2 regions of the Arthrobacter sp. 05T444 genome follow, and region 1 is predicted to be linked to the other one. Evidence: riboswitches for the same ligand, from Rfam matches in the RefSeq annotation. Region 1 holds a riboswitch; the other holds the start of a gene.

The links. Region 1 has a riboswitch for glycine ahead of gcvP (aminomethyl-transferring glycine dehydrogenase). Riboswitches for the same ligand answer to the same signal wherever they lie in the genome.
Region 2: linked by a shared signal. The riboswitch ahead of gcvP (aminomethyl-transferring glycine dehydrogenase) and the one ahead of gcvP (aminomethyl-transferring glycine dehydrogenase) in region 1 are both predicted to bind glycine.

The regions. Positions count from the first base shown of each region.
Region 1 is NZ_JBFTKK010000042.1:2,070-12,417, forward strand. Features, by position in the region: gene gcvH (glycine cleavage system protein GcvH) at 1-91, opposite strand, end outside; gene gcvT (glycine cleavage system aminomethyltransferase GcvT) at 364-1,485, opposite strand; gene gcvP (aminomethyl-transferring glycine dehydrogenase) at 1,495-4,347, opposite strand; glycine riboswitch at 4,400-4,505, opposite strand; glycine riboswitch at 4,507-4,604, opposite strand; gene AC1DD3_RS21785 (alpha/beta fold hydrolase) at 4,791-5,576, opposite strand; gene AC1DD3_RS21790 (arsenate reductase/protein-tyrosine-phosphatase family protein) at 5,747-6,748, shown strand; gene AC1DD3_RS21795 (DUF6221 family protein) at 6,800-7,192, shown strand; gene AC1DD3_RS21800 (oxidoreductase) at 7,231-8,061, opposite strand; partial or broken gene AC1DD3_RS21805 (alcohol dehydrogenase catalytic domain-containing protein) at 8,105-9,141, opposite strand; gene AC1DD3_RS21810 (SDR family oxidoreductase) at 9,212-9,997, opposite strand; partial or broken gene AC1DD3_RS21815 (SDR family oxidoreductase) at 10,170-10,348, shown strand, end outside.
Region 2 is NZ_JBFTKK010000029.1:34,376-44,723, forward strand. Features, by position in the region: gene AC1DD3_RS20165 (APC family permease) at 1-169, opposite strand, end outside; gene AC1DD3_RS20170 (agmatine deiminase family protein) at 166-1,206, opposite strand; gene AC1DD3_RS20175 (nitrilase-related carbon-nitrogen hydrolase) at 1,203-2,270, opposite strand; gene AC1DD3_RS20180 (Dps family protein) at 2,482-2,961, shown strand; gene AC1DD3_RS20185 (ArsR/SmtB family transcription factor) at 3,095-3,463, shown strand; gene AC1DD3_RS20190 (SRPBCC family protein) at 3,460-3,918, shown strand; gene AC1DD3_RS20195 (MFS transporter) at 4,019-5,593, opposite strand; gene AC1DD3_RS20200 (TetR/AcrR family transcriptional regulator) at 5,661-6,200, shown strand; glycine riboswitch at 6,324-6,422, shown strand; gene gcvP (aminomethyl-transferring glycine dehydrogenase) at 6,621-9,467, shown strand; gene gcvT (glycine cleavage system aminomethyltransferase GcvT) at 9,478-10,348, shown strand, end outside.

The sequences.
Region 1 (10,348 bases):
CGGAGATACCAATCCCCACAGGGCCCGACCCGTCAGCAGCAACCCATTCGTGCTCTGCGGAGTACTTCAGTTCAGCAACAACCTTGCTCATGTTTTTTCCTTACGTTTGAAATCTGGTGGTTCGGCTGCGGGGGTCGGCAAGCTCAACCCCCAATGATCGAGCTTGCTGTGGCCTCGGTTTCGACAAGCTCAACCAGCGGCAGGCCGTAAACCCCAGCACCCTTGGCTTTCGAAGGCGCCCTTTATGGTGGCTCCGTCGGGGTCCGACATCCGGAAGCGTGCGTCTAAGGGAGCGTCACGTCCGCTCAGCGGGCGTCTACGCGACCGAGCACGCGGAGGATGCCGGTCCCGACGGTACGGGACTTACTTTTCGCGCTTGTAGAAAGGCAGTGCGACGACTTCGAACGGCTCTGCCTTGCCGCGCAGGTCGATGTCCAGGGCGGTGCCCGGCGCAGCGTGTTCGACGTCGACGTAGGCCATCGCGACCGGGTAGCCGAGGGTGGGGCTGGGCTGGCCGGAGGTGACTTCGCCTATGACGTTGCCTTCCTTGAGGACCGGGTAGCGGCCGCGGCCGGCACGGCGGCCCAGGCCCTTGAGGCCCACCAGTTTGCGGCCAGTGGTGGAGCCGGTGCCGGCTGCCTTGAGTTCGCTCAGGGCCGCCTTGCCGATGAAGTCGGATTCCTTGGCGAGGGAGACAACCGGGCCCAGGCCTGCGGCATAAGGGTTGCCTTCACGGGAGAGCTCGTTGCCGTAGAGCGGCATGCCGGCTTCCAGCCGCAAGGAGTCGCGGCAGGCGAGGCCGGCGGGGATGAGCCCGTGCCCGGCGCCAATCTCCAGCAATGCCTCCCACAGGCCTGCTGCGTCCTCGTTGGGAATGTAGATCTCGAAGCCGTCCTCGCCGGTGTACCCGGTGCGGGCCAGCAGCAGTTCCTGTCCGTTGATTTCGACCTCGACGGCGGCGTAGTACTTGAGCTCCGTAACGAACGGGTGCTGCTCGCCCGGGACCAGCGCCAGCAGAATGCTTTCTGCGTTCGGTCCCTGGACGGCGATCAGGGACGTCTCGGCAGAAACGTCCTCCACCTTGACGTCGAAGCCGGCGGCCCGTTCGGCCAGGGCGGCGGCGACCACGACGGCGTTGCCGGCGTTCGGCACCACGAGGTACTTTTCCTCCCCGCGGCGGTAGGAGATCAGGTCGTCGATGATGCCGCCGTCTTCCTGGCAGATCAGCGAGTACTTGGCCTTGCCGACGGCAACCGCCGACAGCTTGCCGGCCAGCGCGTAGTCCAGGAAGGCTGCGGCGTCCGGGCCGGTGACCCAGACTTCGCCCATGTGGGAGAGGTCGAACAGGCCGGCAGCGTTGCGCACGGCGTGGTGCTCGGCCAGCTCAGAGGAGTACTTCAGGGGCATCTGCCAGCCGCCGAAGTCGGTGAAGGAGGCGCCGGCCTTCTTGTGCTCTTCGTAGAGCGCGGTGTAGTTCTCAGTCATCAGAAATCCTTAGTTTTCAAACTCGGAAAGAGGTGGGCAGGAGCAGACCAGGTTGCGGTCCCCTGCCGCGCCGTCGATCCGGCCTACCGGAGGGAAGTACTTGTCCTGCTTCAGCGTCGGGACCGGGAAGACAGCCTGCTCGCGTGGGTACTTGCGGGCCCAGTCGGTGCTGATGACGGCGGCAGCGGTGTGCGGTGCATTGCGCAGCGGGCTGTCCGCGAGTGTGAAGTCCCCGGCGGCGACCTGTTCGATCTCGGCGTGGATGGTGATCATCGCGTCGATGAAGCGGTCGATCTCCGCGAGGTCCTCGGACTCGGTGGGTTCCACCATCAGCGTGCCGGCAACGGGGAACGCCAGGGTGGGCGCGTGGAAGCCGTAGTCGATCAGGCGCTTGGCCACGTCTTCCGCGGTGACGCCGGTCCTGGCCGTCAGTTCTCGCAGGTCCAGGATGCACTCGTGCGCCACGAGTCCGCCTTCGCCGGTGTACAGCACCGGGAAGAACTCGTTCAGGCGGGAAGCAATGTAGTTCGCCGCGAGCAGCGCAGACTTGGTGGCCTCAGTCAGGCCCTCCCCGCCCATGAGCTTCACGTAGGCCCAGGAGATGGGCAGCACACCGGCCGAGCCGAAGCGCGAAGCCGAGATCGCCACACCATGCCCTGCCTCGTGAGCGGCCTTGTTGGCGTCGCCCGGCATGAACGGCGCCAGGTGGGCCTTGGCAGCGACCGGACCGACGCCCGGGCCGCCGCCGCCGTGCGGGATGCAGAAGGTCTTGTGCAGGTTCAGGTGGGACACGTCGCCGCCGAACTTGCCAGGCTGGGCGAGCCCCACGAGGGCGTTGAGGTTGGCGCCGTCGACGTAGACCTGGCCGCCGGCCGCATGCACCGAGTCACAGACCTCACGCACATCGGCGTCGTACACGCCGTGGGTGGACGGGTAGGTGATCATGATCGCGGACAGGACGTCCTTGTTGGCCTCGATTTTGGCGTTGAGGTCGGCGTGGTCGATCGTGCCGTCGGCCGCCGTGGCGACTACAACAACCTTCATTCCGGCCAGGACGGCGGAGGCCGCGTTGGTGCCGTGGGCCGAGGCCGGGATCAGGCACACGTTGCGCTGGTCGTCGCCGCGGGAGAGGTGGTAGCCGCGGATTGCCAGCAGGCCCGCAAGCTCGCCCTGGGAACCGGCGTTCGGCTGGATGGACACCTGGTCGTAGCCGGTGATTTCGGCGAGGTCGGCTTCCAGGCCGCCGATCAGTTCCCGCCAGCCTTCGGTCTGGGAATCCGGGGCGAACGGGTGGATGGAGGCGAACTCCGGCCAGGAGATGGCCTCCATCTCGGCAGTGGCGTTCAGCTTCATGGTGCACGAGCCCAGCGGGATCATGGTGCGGTCCAGGGCGAGGTCCCGGTCCGAGAGCTTGCGGATGTAGCGCAGCAGTTGGGTCTCGGAGCGGTGGGTGTTAAACACCGGGTGCTGCAGGAAATCGGAAGAACGCAGCACAGTCTCGGGCAGTTCGAAACCCTTGGCCGCCACCACCGGACCGGCGCCAAAGGCGACGACCACCGCGGAGAGGACCTCCGCCGTCGTCGTCTCATCGACTGACACGCCAACCGTGTCCGCATCGATAAAGCGCAGGTTGATGCCCCGGGCCTCGGCAGCGGTAATGACCTTCCGGGCCTTGCCGGGCACGCGGACCGTGACGGTGTCGAAGAAGGATTCACTGACCAGTTCCCGGCCAGCGACCTTCAACGTGGCGGCGAGGGCCCTGGCGTTGTTGTGGACGGTCTCGGCAATCGCCTTCAGGCCGTCGGGGCCGTGGTAGACGGCATACATCGAGGAGACGATGGCCAGCAGGGCCTGCGCGGTGCAGATGTTGGAGGTGGCCTTTTCGCGGCGGATATGCTGCTCGCGCGTCTGCAGGGCCAGGCGGTAGGCGGGGACGCCGGCGTTGTCCTTGGAGACGCCGACTATACGGCCAGGCAGCGTGCGTTCCATGCCTTCGCGCACCGCCATGTAGGCCGCGTGCGGGCCGCCGAAGAACAGCGGGACGCCCAGTCGCTGCGTGGAGCCGACGGCGATGTCGGCGCCCTGCTCACCGGGAGGGGTAATCAGCGTCAGGGCCAGAAGGTCGGCTGCCACGGTGACCAGCGCGCCCCGTTCCTTCGCCTCTGCAATCACACCGGACTGGTTCCACACCCGGCCGGAAACCCCGGGCTGCTGGAGTACGACCCCGTTGATGTCACCGTCGGGCAGGCCCTGGGACAGGTCGGCAACCTCCACCTCGAAACCAAGTGCTTCGGCGCGGCCCTGCACGATGGCGATGGTCTGCGGCAGGCAGTCGGCGTCGATAACGGTCTTGCCGTCGCGGGCCGTCTTGTTCTTGTTGGCGCGGCGCATCAGCAACACGGCTTCGGCGACGGCGGTGGCCTCGTCCAGCAGGGACGCGTTGGCGACCGGCAGTGCCGTCAAGTCCTGGACCATGGTCTGGAAGTTCAGCAGCGCCTCGAGCCGGCCCTGGGAGATTTCCGGCTGGTACGGCGTGTAGGCCGTGTACCAGGCCGGGGCTTCGAGGATGTTGCGGCGGATGACCGGCGGCGTGACGGTGTCGTAGTAGCCCTGGCCGATCATCTGCACGGCCGTCTTATTCTTGGAAGCCAGCTTGCGCAGCCCGGCGAGCACTTCAACTTCGCTGAGGGCGCTGTCCAGGCTGAGAGGCTTTTCCTGGCGGATGGAATCGGGGACTGCAGTGTCGACGAGGCCATCCACGCTGTCGTAGCCGACAGCCTTGAGCATGGTGTCGATGTCTGTTTGGCGGCGGGCGCCGATGTGGCGGTCTGCGAATGTGGACGGGGACGACTGGATCGTCATGTGAGGAACTCCATAATTCAGGTGGCACTGGAGTGCCACGATGATTCGGGTTCCTCCCCGCTCTGTATTGGACCTGAGAGTTTCCGCTTTGCCTGCTGTTAGCAGGCGCCACTTGCACCGTCGGTGAGCCCGGTTTCCCGGACTGCTTTCCAGAGTTGCCTTGCCGCGGCGGTACGTGGGCCTGAGAGATTCCTGGGGAGGATTTGCTCCTACGGCGCCTGCTGAACGTACCGGCAGGACTCTCCCGCCGCAGATCATAAGCCGTGCCACTGGTGGGTGACACGGCTCACACATTATCTGCTCTCCGGCCTGGATGCAAAATATACGTCAAATGAGTCCTTTTGCAGCCTCGAGAAAGCCGCCAGCAGGGCAGCAAAGCGGACGACGGCGGGACGTTCCGCCGTCGTCCGCTTGCTTTGGGTGCCGCTCCCCTACAACAAGACTCAGTCGTCGAGGAACCGCAGCAGGAACGGGACTGTGGCATGCATCGTCCGGAGGTCCCCGGCACTGGCCGCCAGCTCCCCGAGGTAATCGCCGTGGCCACCGGGGATGACCAGCAGGCGGGCGCCCGGGATGACGCTGGCAATCCTCGCGGCGTGCTCGGCAGTGGCAACGTCGCGGTCTGCGCTCACCACCAGCGTGGAGGCTTTGATGGTGCGCAGCTCGTCGTCGGACCAGCCGGCGAAGTCCAGGATGCGCCGGCTGTCCAGTTCGAAGAGTCGCTCCAGGTGGCCCGGTTCGGGATTGAGACTGCGGTCGGCATCCTTGTAGGTGTCGGGCATGTCGTCCAGGGTGGCCTTCGCCATGCCGTCCCAGAACTCGTCCGGCACGGCATCGCGGCTCACAAACGTAGAGGCGGCGATGAGGCGCCGGACCGCGGCGGGATGCCCTAGTGCCAGCGCGATGGCGGTGTGGCCGCCGGCGCTGAATCCCAGCACATCCACGGTTTCCACGTTGAGCTGCTCCAAAACGGCGAGGATGTCGCCGGCGGAGTTCCCGGCGGTGAGGGGGCGGCGGGTCGGCTGGGTGCGGCCATGGCCCTCCTCCTCAACGGCAATCACCTGGCGCTGTTCGGCCAGCAGCGGGATGAGTTCGCTGAAGTTGGTGCCGATGGTGGAGCCGCCTCCCGGGATGAGGAGCAGCGGCGGCTGGCCGGGCACCACCCGGCCGTGGACCTCGTAGTACATGAGAAGGCCGTCGTTGTCCGCGTAGCCGTGGGTGAAGGTCACACGGCATCGTAACCCCGGGGCGCTTCCGACGAACAGGGCTCAGAACCGCATGCAAAGTGGACGACGGCGGGATGTCCTACCGTCGTCGTCCTGCGTTTGGTGCCTCTCCCCATAGCGCCTACCGGCCGGCATCAAATCGGTGCAAATCAATCAAAATATATTGATTGACCATGCGGCGCAGCTCGGCCGACGGACGTGACACGTACTGCAGCCTCAACCTGGCTTTGTATCGCGAACGGCTCGCCGAAGCCGGTGCGGCGCTTCACCCCGGCCTACGGCTGGTTCCCGCTGTGCTGACACCGCCCGCGGGCGGTCCTGGCCTTCAGCCGGTTCAGCCACGCGTTCGTGTGTTGTTCCTGTGTACGGGAAACAGCGCCCGATCCCAGATGGCCGAGGCGATCTTGGCCAGCCTCGGCGGCTCCCAAATCGAAGCCGTCAGTGCGGGCAGTCACCCCAAGGACCTGCACCCCAACGCCGTACGCGTGATGCGTGAGCGCGGCATTGACATTAGCGGCGCCCGCTCCAAGCATCTGAGTGAGTTCGCAGAGCACCGGTTCGACTATGTGATCAGCCTTTGCGACCGCGTACGGGAGGTATGCCCCGATTTCCCGGGGCCGCCTGCGAGGGTGCACTGGAGCATCCCCGACCCGGCGGCCGAAGGGGCTGCCGACCAGGACAATTACCCGGTGTTCGTCCGCACGGCGGACGAACTGAACACGCGAATCCAGTTCCTGCTTTACGCAATCGAGTACTCCCAAACGAGTTCAGAGGATCTAGACATGCCCAGCGACCTTACGGACATGGTCAGCGTCCGATACATGGTGGACGACGTCGACGCGGCAATCGACTTCTACACAAAGCACCTCGGATTCACACTCAGGATGAGGGCCGCACCGGCATTCGCCGACGTCGTACGCGGCCGGCTGCGGCTCCTGCTGAGCGGGCCAACCAGCTCGGCAGGGCGGTCAATGCCGGATGGCACGGTGCCTGCCCCGGGGGGATGGAACCGCATCCACCTGATCGTGAGCGATATCGCGGCCGAAGTGGACCGGCTTCGCGCTGCGGGCCTCGCGTTCCGGAACGACATCGTCAAGGGTCCGGGCGGTCAGCAGATCCTGAGGGAAGATCCGTCCGGCAACGTGGTCGAATTGTTCCAACCCGCCGGCGGATAACGGGCGTGATGGGCATCAGAAATGGTGCCCGCAGGATGGCAGGATTGGGGCATGGACATCATCGCCTTCCTCGAAGCCCGGATCGCCGAAGACGAAGCCATCGCGCTGGCCGCCTCACCTGCGCCCTGGGAATGGTTTGGTAGACCCGGGAGCGACACCGCAGCCCTCTACTCCGCCAACGAACGAATCGTGCTCGACGCTCGCGCCGACCACGCACCCGGTCACCTCGAATGCAAAGCCACAGACCGGGTCTACATCGCATGGTTCAACCCCGGCCGCATCCTCGCTGAATGCGCCGCGAAACGACAGATGCTGGCCAACGTCCCGCTCGTCACCGACATCCGCAGCGAAGTCGACGGCACCAGCGAATACGTCCTGATGTGTATGGCAGCCCCCTACAGAGACCACCGTGACTACCAAGAAGGCTGGGCCATCGAACTCTGAGCTGCGGTTTACGTAGCTGACCCGCCGCAGCCCGTACCTCAGCCCTCGACGCCTGTGCTGAGGCTGAGGTCCCGCCATTGGTCAAGCTCGGCGCGCTCTGCCTGGGCTACGGCGGCAAATGCGTCGAAAGCGTCTTTGCCGAGCACTATCAGCGACGGCGGGTTCGCACTGTTGACGACCGCCAGGATCGCTTCTGCCGCCTTGGCTGGGTCGCCCGGCTGGGTGCCGTGGATCGTGTCGTTCTCCTTGCGCCGTTTCCCGGCCGTCTCTGCGTAGTCCTCGATCGCCGTCGCTGACTGCGTGAGTGAGCGGCCGGCGAAGTCCGTGCGGAACGCGCCGGGCTCGATGACGGTGACCTTGATGCCCAGCGGCTGCAGTTCCTTGTGCAGGGATCCGGACAGGCCCTCCAGGGCCGACTTTGTTGCCGAGTAGTATCCGGAGCCGGCCGGTGAGATGCGCGCTCCGATGGAGGAGATGTTCAGGATGGACCCAGCCCTTTTCGCGCGCATGTCCGGGAGGACCGCTTTGATCATGTCCACTGCGCCGAAAACGTTAGTGTCGAACAGTTGCCGAATGTCGGCGTCGTCCGCTTCCTCCACCGCGGCGCGGTAGCCGTAGCCGGCATTGTTAATGAGCACGTCGATGCCCCCGAAGCGCGTCCGGGCCTGCTGCACCACCGAGCTGATCTGTGCCCGGTCGGTGACGTCGAGGGGCAGGGCCAGTGCCGTGTCGGGGAAGGCGGCCGCGAGATCGTCAACCGTGGTGACGTTCCGTGCTGTGACGACCGCGTTGTCGCCGTGGGCGAGCACTGCCTGAGCGACAGCCCGGCCGAGTCCGGTCGAGCATCCTGTGATGAGCCATGTAGCCATGAGGTCTTCCTTTCGTGGGGGATAGCAGTGGGGGCGACGTGCGCTAGGGGCGGACGAGGACCTTGAGGGATTCGCGGTTGTCCATGGCGCGGTAGCCGTCGGGCACGTCGTCGAGGCTGATGCTGCGGTCGAAGACCTTGCCAGGGTTCACGGTGCCGTCGAGGACACCGGGCAGCAGGGCTTCAATGTAGGCGCGGACGGGGGCCGGGCCGCCGGTGAGGGTGACGTTCGGGCCGAACATGCTGCCGAATCCGATCGGGGCATCCTCGTACTGCGGCACGCCGACGCGGCTGATGACACCGCCCGGACGGATCACGCCGAGTGCCTGGTCGTACGCCGGCCGGTGTCCTACGCACTCGAGCACCGTATGGGTGCCGTCGCCACCGGCTAGCTCACGGACCCTGGCAATGCCTTCCTCGCCGCGCTCGGCGACGACGTCGGTGGCCCCGTATTCGATGCCCAGGTCGGTGCGGGCCTTGTGCCGGCCCATCAGAATAATCTGCTCGGCACCCAGTTGCTTGGCCGACAGCACCGCCATCAGGCCGACAGCGCCGTCACCGATGACCGTGACGGTTGTCCGCTCGTTCACTCCGGCCTTAATGGCGGCGTGGTAGCCGGTGCCGTACACATCGGAGAGGGTCAGCAGGGAGGGCAGCAGCGCGGAATCCTCGTCGACCGGTGCCTTGACCAGCGTGCCGTCAGCGAACGGGACGCGGATGGCTTCGGCCTGGGCGCCGCCGATGCCGCCGGCGGCCCAGAACCCGCCGTGGCGGCAGGAGGTCTGCAGGCCCTCGCGGCAGAAATCGCAGGTCCCGTCGGACCAGGCGAACGGGGCGATGACGAAGTCGCCCTTCTTCAGCCTGGACACGTCCCTGCCCGTCTCCTCGACGACGCCGATGAACTCGTGCCCCATCGGGCTACCCTGCTCGGAGGCAGGCATGCCGTGGTAGGGATGCAGGTCCGATCCGCAGATACACGAATTCACGATGCGCACGATCGCGTCGGTCGGATCCTGGATGACGGGGTCGGCACGTTCTCCACGCGCACGTCTCCGGCTGCGTACATGATGGTTGCTCGCATTGTGTTTCCTTTCGTTTCTCCAGAATCGGAGCTGGGGCGGGCGGTGCTGGGACCGCCAGGGGGCAGGGCGTCAGCGCGTGAGTACGCGCAGCTCCTCACGCACGTGTTGCTGCTCGCCGTCCAGCGGCATGTTCGGCTGATCGTGCACGCCGTCGAGTCCGCCGGTGGGATCCGCTGCGAGGGGGGCGAACAGGGCCTCGAAGTCCGCGGGCGCGGTGCCAGCGGTTGCAACGAGCTCGAAGGTTTTGCGCTCCGCGCCCGGTGAGTTGAGGCTGCGGACCAGGACCTGGGCAATCTGGCGCCGGGCAATGACGCCGTCGCTGGAGTCCCCGGCCTGACGGGTGTCGCCCTGGAGCAGGACGAGCCGGTGTTCGTCGGGCCCGTTGTAGTCGAACCAGCCAGGCCGCACGATCGTGTACGGCAGGCCGGTGGCACGGACGAGCCGTTCGGAACGCCGCTTCCAGTCGTGGGCCTCGGTGGACCGGTTGTAGGCTCCGGTGCGGTTGGTGACGCCGATAGAGGTCATTAGGGCTAACCGGACTGTCCGATTGCCCAGGGCTGCCAGAACGTTGCGTACCCCGCCGTAGTCCACAGTCTCGGCACCGACCTTGCCGGCGCCGTCCGAGCCGAGGGTGAAGACGACGGCGTCGACCCCCTCCACGGCGCCGGCCAGCGTCTCGGGCCGGGTAACGTCCCCGACGACGACCTCCGCTTCCTTGGGCAGCCGCCGGGCCTTGTCAGGGTTGCGCACCAGGGCCCGGGTGGTGTGCCCCTGCCGGATCGCTTCCTCGACGACGAGCCGGCCGATGCTGCCGGTCGCGCCGACTACCAGCACGGTGCTGGGGCGAGTGGTCATTGTTGCTCCTAGGTTGTTGGCGGCCCAGGAAAGGGCTCGCTGAGGTTCACATCCATACAACAGGAGACGATCCCAAGGTGGAAGGGACTGTTGATACAGGTACTCACAGTGCCTCCCGTCCCTGGTTGAAGGCTTCTAGGGTGGATGAAGTACCAAGGAACAGGAGACCATCATGGGCGACGTCATTGTTGTCATCGGAGCCGGCTCGATCGGCCAGGCAATCGCCCGGCGCGTCAGCGCGGGCAAGCAGGTTGTGTTGGCGGACCTGAATCAGGGCAACGCCGACGCGGCGGCCGAGGTGCTGAGCAACGCCGGTTTCGAGGTCAGCACAATGATTGTCGACGTGTCCTC
Region 2 (10,348 bases), on a different contig from region 1:
TGTAGGCCGGCGCGATGGTGGAAATGCCCAGAACCACGACGGCGAGGAGGCCCAGCTGCCCGCCCTTCAGTCCCTTCCCGGTAATGCCGTGCACGGTTCCCGGGGCGTCTGTGCCGGCGCCGCTGGCAGGATCGCCCGCCGGTGCGCTGGCGCGGGTGGTTTGGCTCATGACTGACCTTTCCAGGACGCAGCGGGCTGCTGCTGGGTGATGCAGTGGATGCCGCCCCCGCGGGCGAAGAGCTCGCGGGCGTCGATGCCCACCACGCGGCGCCCGGGGTAGGCGTCGGCAAGGATGCGGAGGGCCTTCTCGTCGTTGGGATCGGAGAAGGTGCAGGCGATGACTCCGCCGTTGACCACCACATGGTTGATGTAGCTGTAGTCCACGAAGCCCTCGGCGTCCGTGAGGACCGTGGGAGCCGGAACCTCGATGATGTTCCATTCACGCCCGGCCGCGTCCCGGGTGGTGGACAGGAAGCTGACGATCTCGCGGCTGACCTCGAAATCCGGGTGCGCCGGGTCCTGCTGTGAATGGACCAGCAGTGTGCCTGGCGAGGGGATGGCGGCCACGATGTCCACATGTCCGCGGGTGCCGAACCGCTCCGAATCACGGGTGAGGCCGCGCGGAACCCAGATAACGTGCCTGGCGCCGACGGTCCTGGCCAGCTCCGCTTCGATCTCCGGTTTGGTGAGCCCGGGATTGCGGCCCGGGTCCAGCTGCACGGTCTCGGTGACCAGCACGGTTCCCTCGCCGTCCACCTGGATGCCGCCGCCTTCGTTAACCAGACGGGACACGAGATGGTGGGCGCCGGACCGGCCGGCCACTTCCGCGGCGAGGAGCGAGTCCTTGTCCCACCGCGCCCAGTCCTGGGCGCCCCAGCCGTTGAAGACCCAGTTCACCGCACCAAGCCGGCCGGCGCCGTCCAGCACGAAGGTGGGGCCGATGTCCCGCATCCAGGCGTCGTTCAGTTCCGCCGTCAGTACCTCGACGGCGGGATCGAGGTAACGCGCGGCGGTATCGACGTCGTCGGGGGCCACCGCCACGGTGACCGGCTCAAACTCAACGGCGGCATTGGCGACGGCGGCCCAGACGGAACGCGCGGCGTGCGCCTCTTCGGCTGTGTCGCCCAGGGTGTAGCCGCCCGTGGGGAACGCCATCCAGAGCCGGTCCTGGCGTGCCGTTTCGGCGGGCATGCGCCACGCGCTCATGCGGTCACCTCGGCAGGCGCATAACCACTGATTGAACTGGTCGAAATCGCGGGACCCGCCTCGTCCCCGAACGGTGCATCGTGGCGGACGGGTTCGGTGAGCCGGGCATAGGTGTCCGGGCGGCGGGTGGTCAGGAACGGGAACAGCGTGAGCCAGTCCTGGCGCTGGTCCAGGTCAAGGTCCGCGACGAGAACGGCTGACTCGTTCCGCGGAGCCTGCGCCAGGATACGGCCGTAGGGGTCGGAGATGAAGGAGGTTCCGTAGAAGTTGAGGCTGCCCTCCTGGCCCCAGCGGTTCGGGACCACCATGAACAGGCCGTTGGCGATGCCGTTGCCCACAATCACCTGCTGCCACAGGGGCTGGGTGTCGAACTCCGGGAACAGCGGTTCGGACCCGATGGCCGTGGGATAGACGAGCAGTTCCGCCCCGCCGAGCGAGTACAGCCGGGCCAGTTCGGGGAACCACTCGTCCCAGCAGGTGGGCATGCCGAGGCGTGCGCCGCCGAGTTCGGCAGGCGAGTGGACTTCGTAGGCGTCATCCGCGGGCGGGCCCTGGCGGAAGAACCGGTCCTCGTAGTAGCCGGCGGTGACGGGGATGTGCAGCTTGTGCGTGCTGGCGAGCAGTTCGCCGCCGGGGGACACGAGGATGGAAGTATTCAGTCCCAAGCCGTCGTCCGAGCCGTCGGGGTTGTCCGCCCGCTGGTAGAGCGAGGCGTGGACGCAGATGCCGTGCCTGCGGGCAGCCTCGGCGGCAAAGCGGAAGGTGGGGCCGGTGAGCAGGTCCTCGGCCGCGTCAGAGGGGCGTGGCCTGGTTTGTCCGGCGAGGGACAGATCGTTGTCCGGAATCTGGTCCGCCGGATAGCGGGACAGCGTAAGTTCCGGCAGGAAGACAACTGTGGCGCCGAGGCGGGCTGCGCGCTCGATGCCGTCGTTCAGTTCGGCGCGAAGAGCCGCGGCGTTGCTGTGCCAACGGTGCTGGACGACGCCGATCCGCAGTGCCGGACGCGCGGACGGCACTGTCCGGGCCAGGGAGGAGGGTGAATCGAGGCAGGTGATTTCAATCATGATGACTACTCCAGAGAGACGACCGTCACTAAATGAATGACGTTCATTTAGTATGCACAGCCCGGCGCCGGCTGGCAAGGGTCAATTTGAATAGCATTCATATATGACAGAAATGGCAAGTAAGCTGATCGTGAAATTTTGGGCCTGCTCCTGCCTGCCCTGACCCGGCCTGCGGTAGCGTCGGAGCTACTGGACCACTCGAGGAGGACGAATGAAAGCTTCACCGACACTGACCAACAACATGCAGGCCGTGCTTGCGGACCTGATCGAACTGCACATCCAGGGCAAGCAGGCGCACTGGAACATTGTGGGGACCAACTTTAGGGACCTTCACCTGCAGCTGGACGAGATTGTCGATGCCGCCAGGGCGTTTGCTGACGACATGGCGGAGCGGATGCGCGCCCTGCACGCGCTGCCCGATGGCCGCAGCGAGACGGTGGCCAAGTCCACCAGCCTGGCCCAGTTCCCGGAAGGCCTCATCAACACCAAGGACGCGATCGACCGGATCGTCGCCGCGCTTGAGGCCGCAGTGGGCACCATGCGCAAGGTCCATGACGAGGTGGATGAAGAGGACCCCACCACCGCAGACCTGCTGCACGCCTTCATTGAAAAGCTGGAGCAGTACGCCTGGATGGTGGGTGCCGAGAACATGAAGGCCTCGGCCAGCGTCACGCAGCCCGACAGCAAGTAACCGCAGCCTAAAAATCTGAGATCCGCAGGCGGCCGACGCCCGCGGAACCGACAGAACAGCCCCGGAGTTCCTCCGGGGCTGTTTTGTGCTTTGAACCCTTGACTTTCCGGCGCCGCGGAGAATACTTAAGCATGTGCTTAACAATCAGCTGCCGGAGGATCCGGACCTGGATTCCGTGTTCCAGGCGCTCGCCGACCCCACCCGGAGGGCGATCCTTATCCGCCTCTGCGACGGCCCGGCGTCAGTCTCGCAGCTGGCCCGACCGTTTGCCATGAGCCTGCCGGCAATCCTCCAGCACCTGCAGGTCCTGGAGGGCAGTGGCCTGGTCCGCAGCGAAAAGATCGGACGCGTGCGCAGCTGCACCATTGTCCCCGCTGCCGTCCGCCGTGCGGAGGGCTGGCTCAGCTCGCGCCGGACGGCTGAAGAACGCCGCCTCGAGCGGCTCGAGTCGTTCCTTGATTCAGATGATCCACCCACAACAACAACCAGGAGTACGCCATGAGCACCCCCATCACGCATGCCAGCTTCACGTTGTCACGCACGCTCAACGCCCCGCCGTCGCGCGTTTTTGAAGCGTTCTCGGATTTCGCCAGCAAGAAGAAGTGGTTTGGCGGCCCGCCGGAGTGGAACCAGGGCGAATCAAGCCTCGAGTTCCGGGAGGGCGGCCGTGAGACGGACGTCGGAGGGCCCGAGGGCGGTTTCGTTTCGACCATGCAGGCCCTCTATTACGACATCGTGGACAACGAGCGGATCGTCTATACCTACGAGATGCTGCTGGACGGCCAGCGCACGTCCGTTTCGCTCAGCACGGTGGAGCTTCAGGCTGAGGGCGACGGTACCCTGCTGACGCTGACCGAACAGGGCGCCTACTTCACGGAGGTTGACCAGGTGGCCGGGAGGAAGGAAGGAACCGACGGCCTGCTCGATGCCTTGCAGGCCTTCGTCGAAGGCCACTGAGCAGCGGCCGCGGCAGGCCGCCATCGCTCCTCCGCCGTCGCCCTTCCGGCGGCGGGACCGGCCGGCGGCAGGCGGCCTCGGCAGCCCGCCGGCCGGTCCCTTAGCGGGCCCTCGGCACCCGGCGGAGAACGACGGCGGAGAGGACTGACGCTCCCGCCATCAGTACCAGCGCGATGGCCGCCGTGATGTGGACGCCCGAGTCGAAGGCCGCCCGGGCGGCCGCGGCGAGGGCCTCGGACAGCGGCGCCGGCAACGTTCCCGCAAGCTCCATGGCCCCCGCCAGGGTTTCCCGGGCCCGGTCCGTGGAGTCCGCGGGCGCCACCTGGGTTACGGCTGCGGGCAGTGCAAGCTGCCTCTGGTAGGAGGCGGTCAGGATCGATCCCAGAACGGCCGTACCGAGCAGTGAGCCCACTTCGTAGCCCGTCTCGGAAATCGCCGCCGCGGCCCCGGATTTCGCGGGCGGCACGGCGCCTAGGATCAGGTCGTTGGAGATTGTTTCGGCGGCACCCACGCCGAGGGCAAGGAGGAGCAGTGCACCAAGCAGCAGGGCCGGTCCGGCGGAGTGGTCGCCAAAAGCCACCAGGGAGTAGCCCGACGCGCTCAGCGACAGGCCGCCGGCCACCACGAACCCGGGCCGAATCTTCCGGACCAGCGGCACCACCAGAAGCCCCGCCACCACGGTGGCCGTCAGTGCGGGCAGCATGGCGGTCCCCGACGCCGAGGGCGACATCCCTTCCAGCAGTTGCAGGTGCTGTGCCAGGAAGAGGATGAAGCCGTTGAAGGAGAACAGCGCCAGCACGTTGGCTGTGATGGCCGTGCTGAACACCCTGTTCCTGAACAGGGACAGGTCCAGCAGCGGGGACGCGAGCCGCTGCTGGCGACGAACGAAGACGAAGCCCATGGCCATGCCAAAGGCAATGATGGACAGGGCCTGTGCGCCCGGTCCTTCGGTGGCCAGTTCCTTGATTCCGTAGACCATGGGTACCATGGTCAGCATTGACAGCAGGATGCTGGGCATGTCCACCCGGCCCGGCCTGGGGTCCCTGGACTCCGGAATGAAGAACGGGCCGAAGATGAGCAGCGGCAGCATGATGGGCGCGGCCACGAGCAGGACCGCGCCCCACCAGAACTGCTCCACGAGCCAGCCGCCGAAAATCGGGCCGAGGGCTGCGCCGCCGGAGAAGCCTGCCGCCCAGATTGCGACCGCCAGCCTGCGCCTGTTGGGGTCCGGAAAAATGTTGCGGATGAGCGAGAGCGTGGACGGCATCAGCATGGCGCCAAAGAAGCCCAGTGCGGCACGGCCGGCAATTAGCCATTCGGCGCTTGGGGCGAACGCTGTGGCGGCCGAGACTCCGGCGAATCCCATGGTGCCAATCAGCAGCAGCCGGCGGCGCCCGATCCTGTCACCCAGGCTTCCCATGGCAACCAGAAGACCGGCCAGGACCAGGGCGTAGGCGTCCACGATCCACAGCAGCTGCACTCCGGACGTATCCAGGCTCCGCGCGATTGCCGGCAGGGCGAAGGTCAGTGCGGTGTTGTCCACGGCCACGAGCAGGACCGGAAACATGAGCAGACCCAGGGCAAGCCAGTCGCGGGCTCCGCCGCTGGCGGGGGAGGGCTGTGCTGCTGCTTGCGTGATGGGCTTCTGCTGCTGGAGGTCTGCGGACGCGGTCATGCCTTAACTGTACCGTCTGGACGGTATAGTTATCAAGCGAATGACCAGAACAGGCATGATGGGAGCCATGGCCAGAAAACCAGTAGCGCGCAGTGCCGTCCTCGACGCCTTTGAGTCACTCCTCATCGAAGTAGGGGAGCGAGCAGCAACCCTGGATGCCGTGGCCGGGCGCGCTGGGGTTTCCAAAGGGGGCCTGCTCTACCACTTCCCGAATAAGGAGGCCCTGATCGGGGTCCTGCTGGACCGCCTGGACGAGCATGCCGAGGCCGATGCCCGGGCCATGGCCACGGCACCCGAAGGTGCGGCCGCCTACTTCATCAAATCCTCAGTGTGGGCAGACACCCCTCTGGACCGCGTCATTGTGGCGGCAACGCGGCTCGCAGAGGTGGCCCATCAGGAGACCCGGCGGCGTTTCGCCCATATTCAGCAGCGCTGGCTCAATGAGATCGCCAAGGATGTGGGGCCCGGGCTCGCGAAGGCGGTCCTGTACATGGGGGACGGCCTGTATTTCAATGCGATGTTGTCGATCGGGCCGGCCGCGACAGCTGCCGAGACGGCCGCCGACGTCGAAAGCCTGCTTGCCGCGCTGGAGCGGCTCCGGGACTGACCGGCCGGTGCTGAAAGCGCCGGCGGCAGTACCATCCGGCCGCTACGAGACAGTTTGCGGACGCGTTCCGGACATAGGAGAATAGCCTCTGTGGCTGTTGTCACCGCTAACTGAATATGCCTTTGATCTGCGGCGGGAGAGTTCTGCAAGTAGGTACAAGCAGGCGCCGTAGGAGCAAATCCTCCCCAGGAATCTCTCAGGCCCATGTACCGCCGCGGCAAGGCAACTCTGGAAAGTAGCAGGCTGTCCGTCTGGAGTCCCGGGATCATCCCGAAACATCAGGACATGCTGTGCTCACCGACGGTGCAAGCGGGGCTGTGCGCAAACCACAGCAACGCGGAAACTCTCAGGTCCAATACAGAGCGGGGAGGAACCCGATCGATGTGGCGTACCCTGCGCCGCCTTAGTTATGGAGTTCCCTTGACTGTCAATTCAGCCTCCACGTCCTTCGTTGACCGGCATATCGGCGCCCGCCGTGAAGCCGACGTCGACGCCATGCTCAAGGCTGTCGGCTACGACACCGTTGATGCTCTGGTTGATACCGCAGTTCCCAAAGACATCCGGCAGGACTCCCCGCTGGAGCTTGCCCCGGCCCTGAGCGAAGTTGAAGCCCTCGCCGAGCTGCGCAAGCTTGCCGCGAAGAACAAGACGGCCGTGCAGATGATCGGCCAGGGCTACTACGACACCGTGACCCCGCCGGTGATCCGCCGCAACATCCTCGAAGCCCCGGCCTGGTACACGGCCTACACGCCGTACCAGCCGGAAATCTCCCAGGGCCGGCTCGAGGCGCTGCTGAACTTCCAGACCATGGTGCAGGACCTCGTGGGGCTGCCCATCGCCAACGCTTCGCTGCTGGACGAAGCCACCGCCGTGGCCGAGGCCGTGCTGATGATGCGCAGGGCCAACAAGAACAAGGCCGCCCACGACGGCAAGACGGTGCTCGACGCCGACTGCCTGCCGCAGACCATCGCCATCGTCAAGGGCCGCGCCGAGGCCCTCGGCTTTGAGGTGGAGGTCGCCGACCTTTCCAAAGGACTGCCTGACGGCGTCATTAACGGCGTTGTCCTCCAGCAGCCCGGGGTTTCCGGCCGCGTCTTCGACCACTCCGAGGTCATCGCTGCCGCCAAGGAGCGCGGTGCACTGGTGACGGTTGCCGCGGACCTCCTTTCACTGACGCTCATCACCCCTCCGGGCGAGCAGGGTGCGGACATCGCCGTCGGCTCGGCGCAGCGCCTCGGCGTGCCTCTGTTTTACGGCGGACCCCACGCAGCCTACATGGCAGTCCAGAAAGGCCTCGAGCGCTCGATGCCGGGCCGCCTCGTCGGCGTCTCCAAGGACTCTGCAGGAGTTCCGGCCTACCGTCTGGCCCTGCAGACCCGTGAGCAGCACATCCGCCGCGAAAAGGCGACGTCCAACATCTGCACCGCGCAGGCCCTGCTGGCCATCGTCGCCTCGATGTACGCCGTGTACCACGGTCCGGACGGGCTGAAAGCGATTGCCGAAACCGCTCACCGCCACGCCAGGACCCTCGCCACCTCGCTGAAGGCTGCCGGGCTGGTCGTCCTCCACACCAGCTTCTTCGACACCGTCAGCGTGTCTGTGCCGGGCAAGGCGGCGGACATCATCGCCGCGGCCGAGGCCAAGGGCATCAACCTCCGCAGCATCGACGCGGACACCGTGGGCATCTCCACCGATGAAACGACGACGGCGGCAATTGTCGAGGACGTCCTCGGCGCCTTCGGTGCCACGGCCGTTGAGGCGACGGACGCCTTTTCCCTGGACGCCGCCGTCGAACGCTCTTCCGAGTACCTGCAGCATCCGGTGTTCAACACCCACCGCTCCGAGACCCAGCTGCTGCGCTACGTGCGCCGGCTGTCCGACCGCGACCTCGCGCTGGACCGCACCATGATCCCGCTGGGTTCGTGCACCATGAAGCTGAACGCGACGGCCGAAATGGAAGCGATCTCCTGGCCGGAGTTCGCGTCCATCCATCCGTTTGCCCCGGATTCCCAGACCGAGGGCTGGCGCGAACTGATTGCAGATCTTGAAGCGCAGCTGACCGAGATCACCGGCTATGACCAGGTGTCCATCCAGCCCAACGCCGGTTCCCAGGGCGAGCTCGCGGGCCTGCTGGCCATCCGCGGCTACCACCGTTCACGCGGCGATGACCAGCGCAACATCTGCCTGATCCCGGCCTCCGCCCACGGCACGAACGCGGCCTCGGCCGTCCTGGCCGGCATGAAGGTTGTTGTTGTGGCCACGGCGGCAGATGGCACGATCGACCACGCCGACCTCAACGCCAAGATCGAGCTGCACAAGGACGCACTGTCCGCGATCATGATCACCTACCCGTCCACCCACGGCGTGTACGACGCCGATGTCCGGGAAGTCTGCGACGCCATACACGCAGCCGGCGGGCAGGTCTACATCGACGGCGCCAACCTCAACGCCCTCGTGGGGCTCGCCCAGCCGGGCAAATTCGGCGGCGACGTCTCGCACCTGAACCTGCACAAGACCTTCTGCATCCCGCACGGCGGCGGCGGCCCGGGCGTCGGTCCGGTCGCTGCCAAGGCCCACCTGGCGCCGTTCATGCCCGGCAACGCCGCGACCTGGACCGAAGGTAATGACGTGCCCATCTCCGCTTCGAACTACGGATCAGCAGGCGTCCTGCCGATCTCCTGGGCTTACGTGAAGCTCATGGGCGGCAGCGGCCTGACCGACGCCACCAAGTCCGCGCTGCTCGCCGCGAACTACATTGCGGCGCGCCTGAACGACTTCTTCCCGGTGCTGTACACGGGCGAGGGCGGGCTCGTGGCCCACGAGTGCATCCTGGACCTGCGCGAGCTCACCGCCAGGACCGGCGTCACGGCGGAGGACGTTGCCAAGCGCCTCATCGACTACGGCTTCCACGCACCTACCCTGGCGTTCCCTGTTGCCGGCACGCTGATGGTGGAGCCCACGGAGTCCGAAGACCTGGACGAAATCGACCGCTTCATCACGGCCATGATCTCCATCCGGGCTGAAATCGACCAGGTGGCCAACGGCGACTTCAGCGTGGCGGACAGCCCGCTGCGCAACTCCCCGCACACCGCCGCCGCCGTCATCAGCTCCGACTGGGCCCGCGAATACCCGCGCGAACAGGCAGTGTTCCCGGTGCACTCCCTCAAGCAGGACAAGTACTTCCCGCCCGTGGGCCGGATCGACGGCGCTCTGGGCGACCGCAACCTGATCTGCTCCTGCCCGCCGCTTTCCGAATTTGAAAACTGAGGATCCGCCGATGTCTGAGAATTACACCGCCCTTTACGAAGAGCACAAGAAGCTCGGCGCCTCCTTCACCGACTTCGGCGGGTGGCAGATGCCGCTCAAGTACAGCTCCGAGCTGGCCGAACACCGCGCCGTCCGCAGCGCGGCAGGCATCTTCGACCTGTCCCACATGGGTGAAGTCTGGGTGACCGGCCCGGACGCCGCAGCCTTCCTGGACTACGCGCTCGTCGGCAAGATTTCGGCGATGGCCGTCGGCAAGGCCAAGTACTCGCTGATCTGTAAGGAAGACGGCGGCATCATCGACGACCTCATCGTGTACCGCCGGCCCGCTACTGCGGACACCGCACAAGGCGGTACGGACAGGTTCCTTGTGGTGCCCAACGCCGGCAACGCCCAGGTGGTTGCCCAGGCCCTCGCCGAGCGTTCCGCCGGGTTCGACGCCGTGGTTGAGGACGTCTCCGCCGCCACGTCGCTGATCGCTGTCCAGGGTCCCAAGGCCGAGGAAATCCTCCTCCGCCTGGTTCCCGCCGCGCAGCACGAGCTCGTCACCGGCCTGAAGTACTACGCCGCCGTGGAAGTTCCTTTCCTGGTGGGCGGTGCGAGCCAGGAACTTCTGCTCGCCCGCACGGGCTACACCGGCGAGGACGGCTTCGAGATCTTCGTGAACAACGACGACGCCGCCGCCCTCTGGCAGGCCATCGTCGCCATTGCGGACGAAGGGGAGCTGACGCCTGCGGGACTCGCCTCCCGCGATTCGCTCCGCCTCGAAGCCGGAATGCCGCTGTACGGCAACGAGCTTTCCCTCGAAGGGGACCCCTTCGCCGCCGGCCTGGGCCCCGTCGTCGCGCTGTCCAAGGATGGCGACTTCGTGGGCAAGGCGGCGC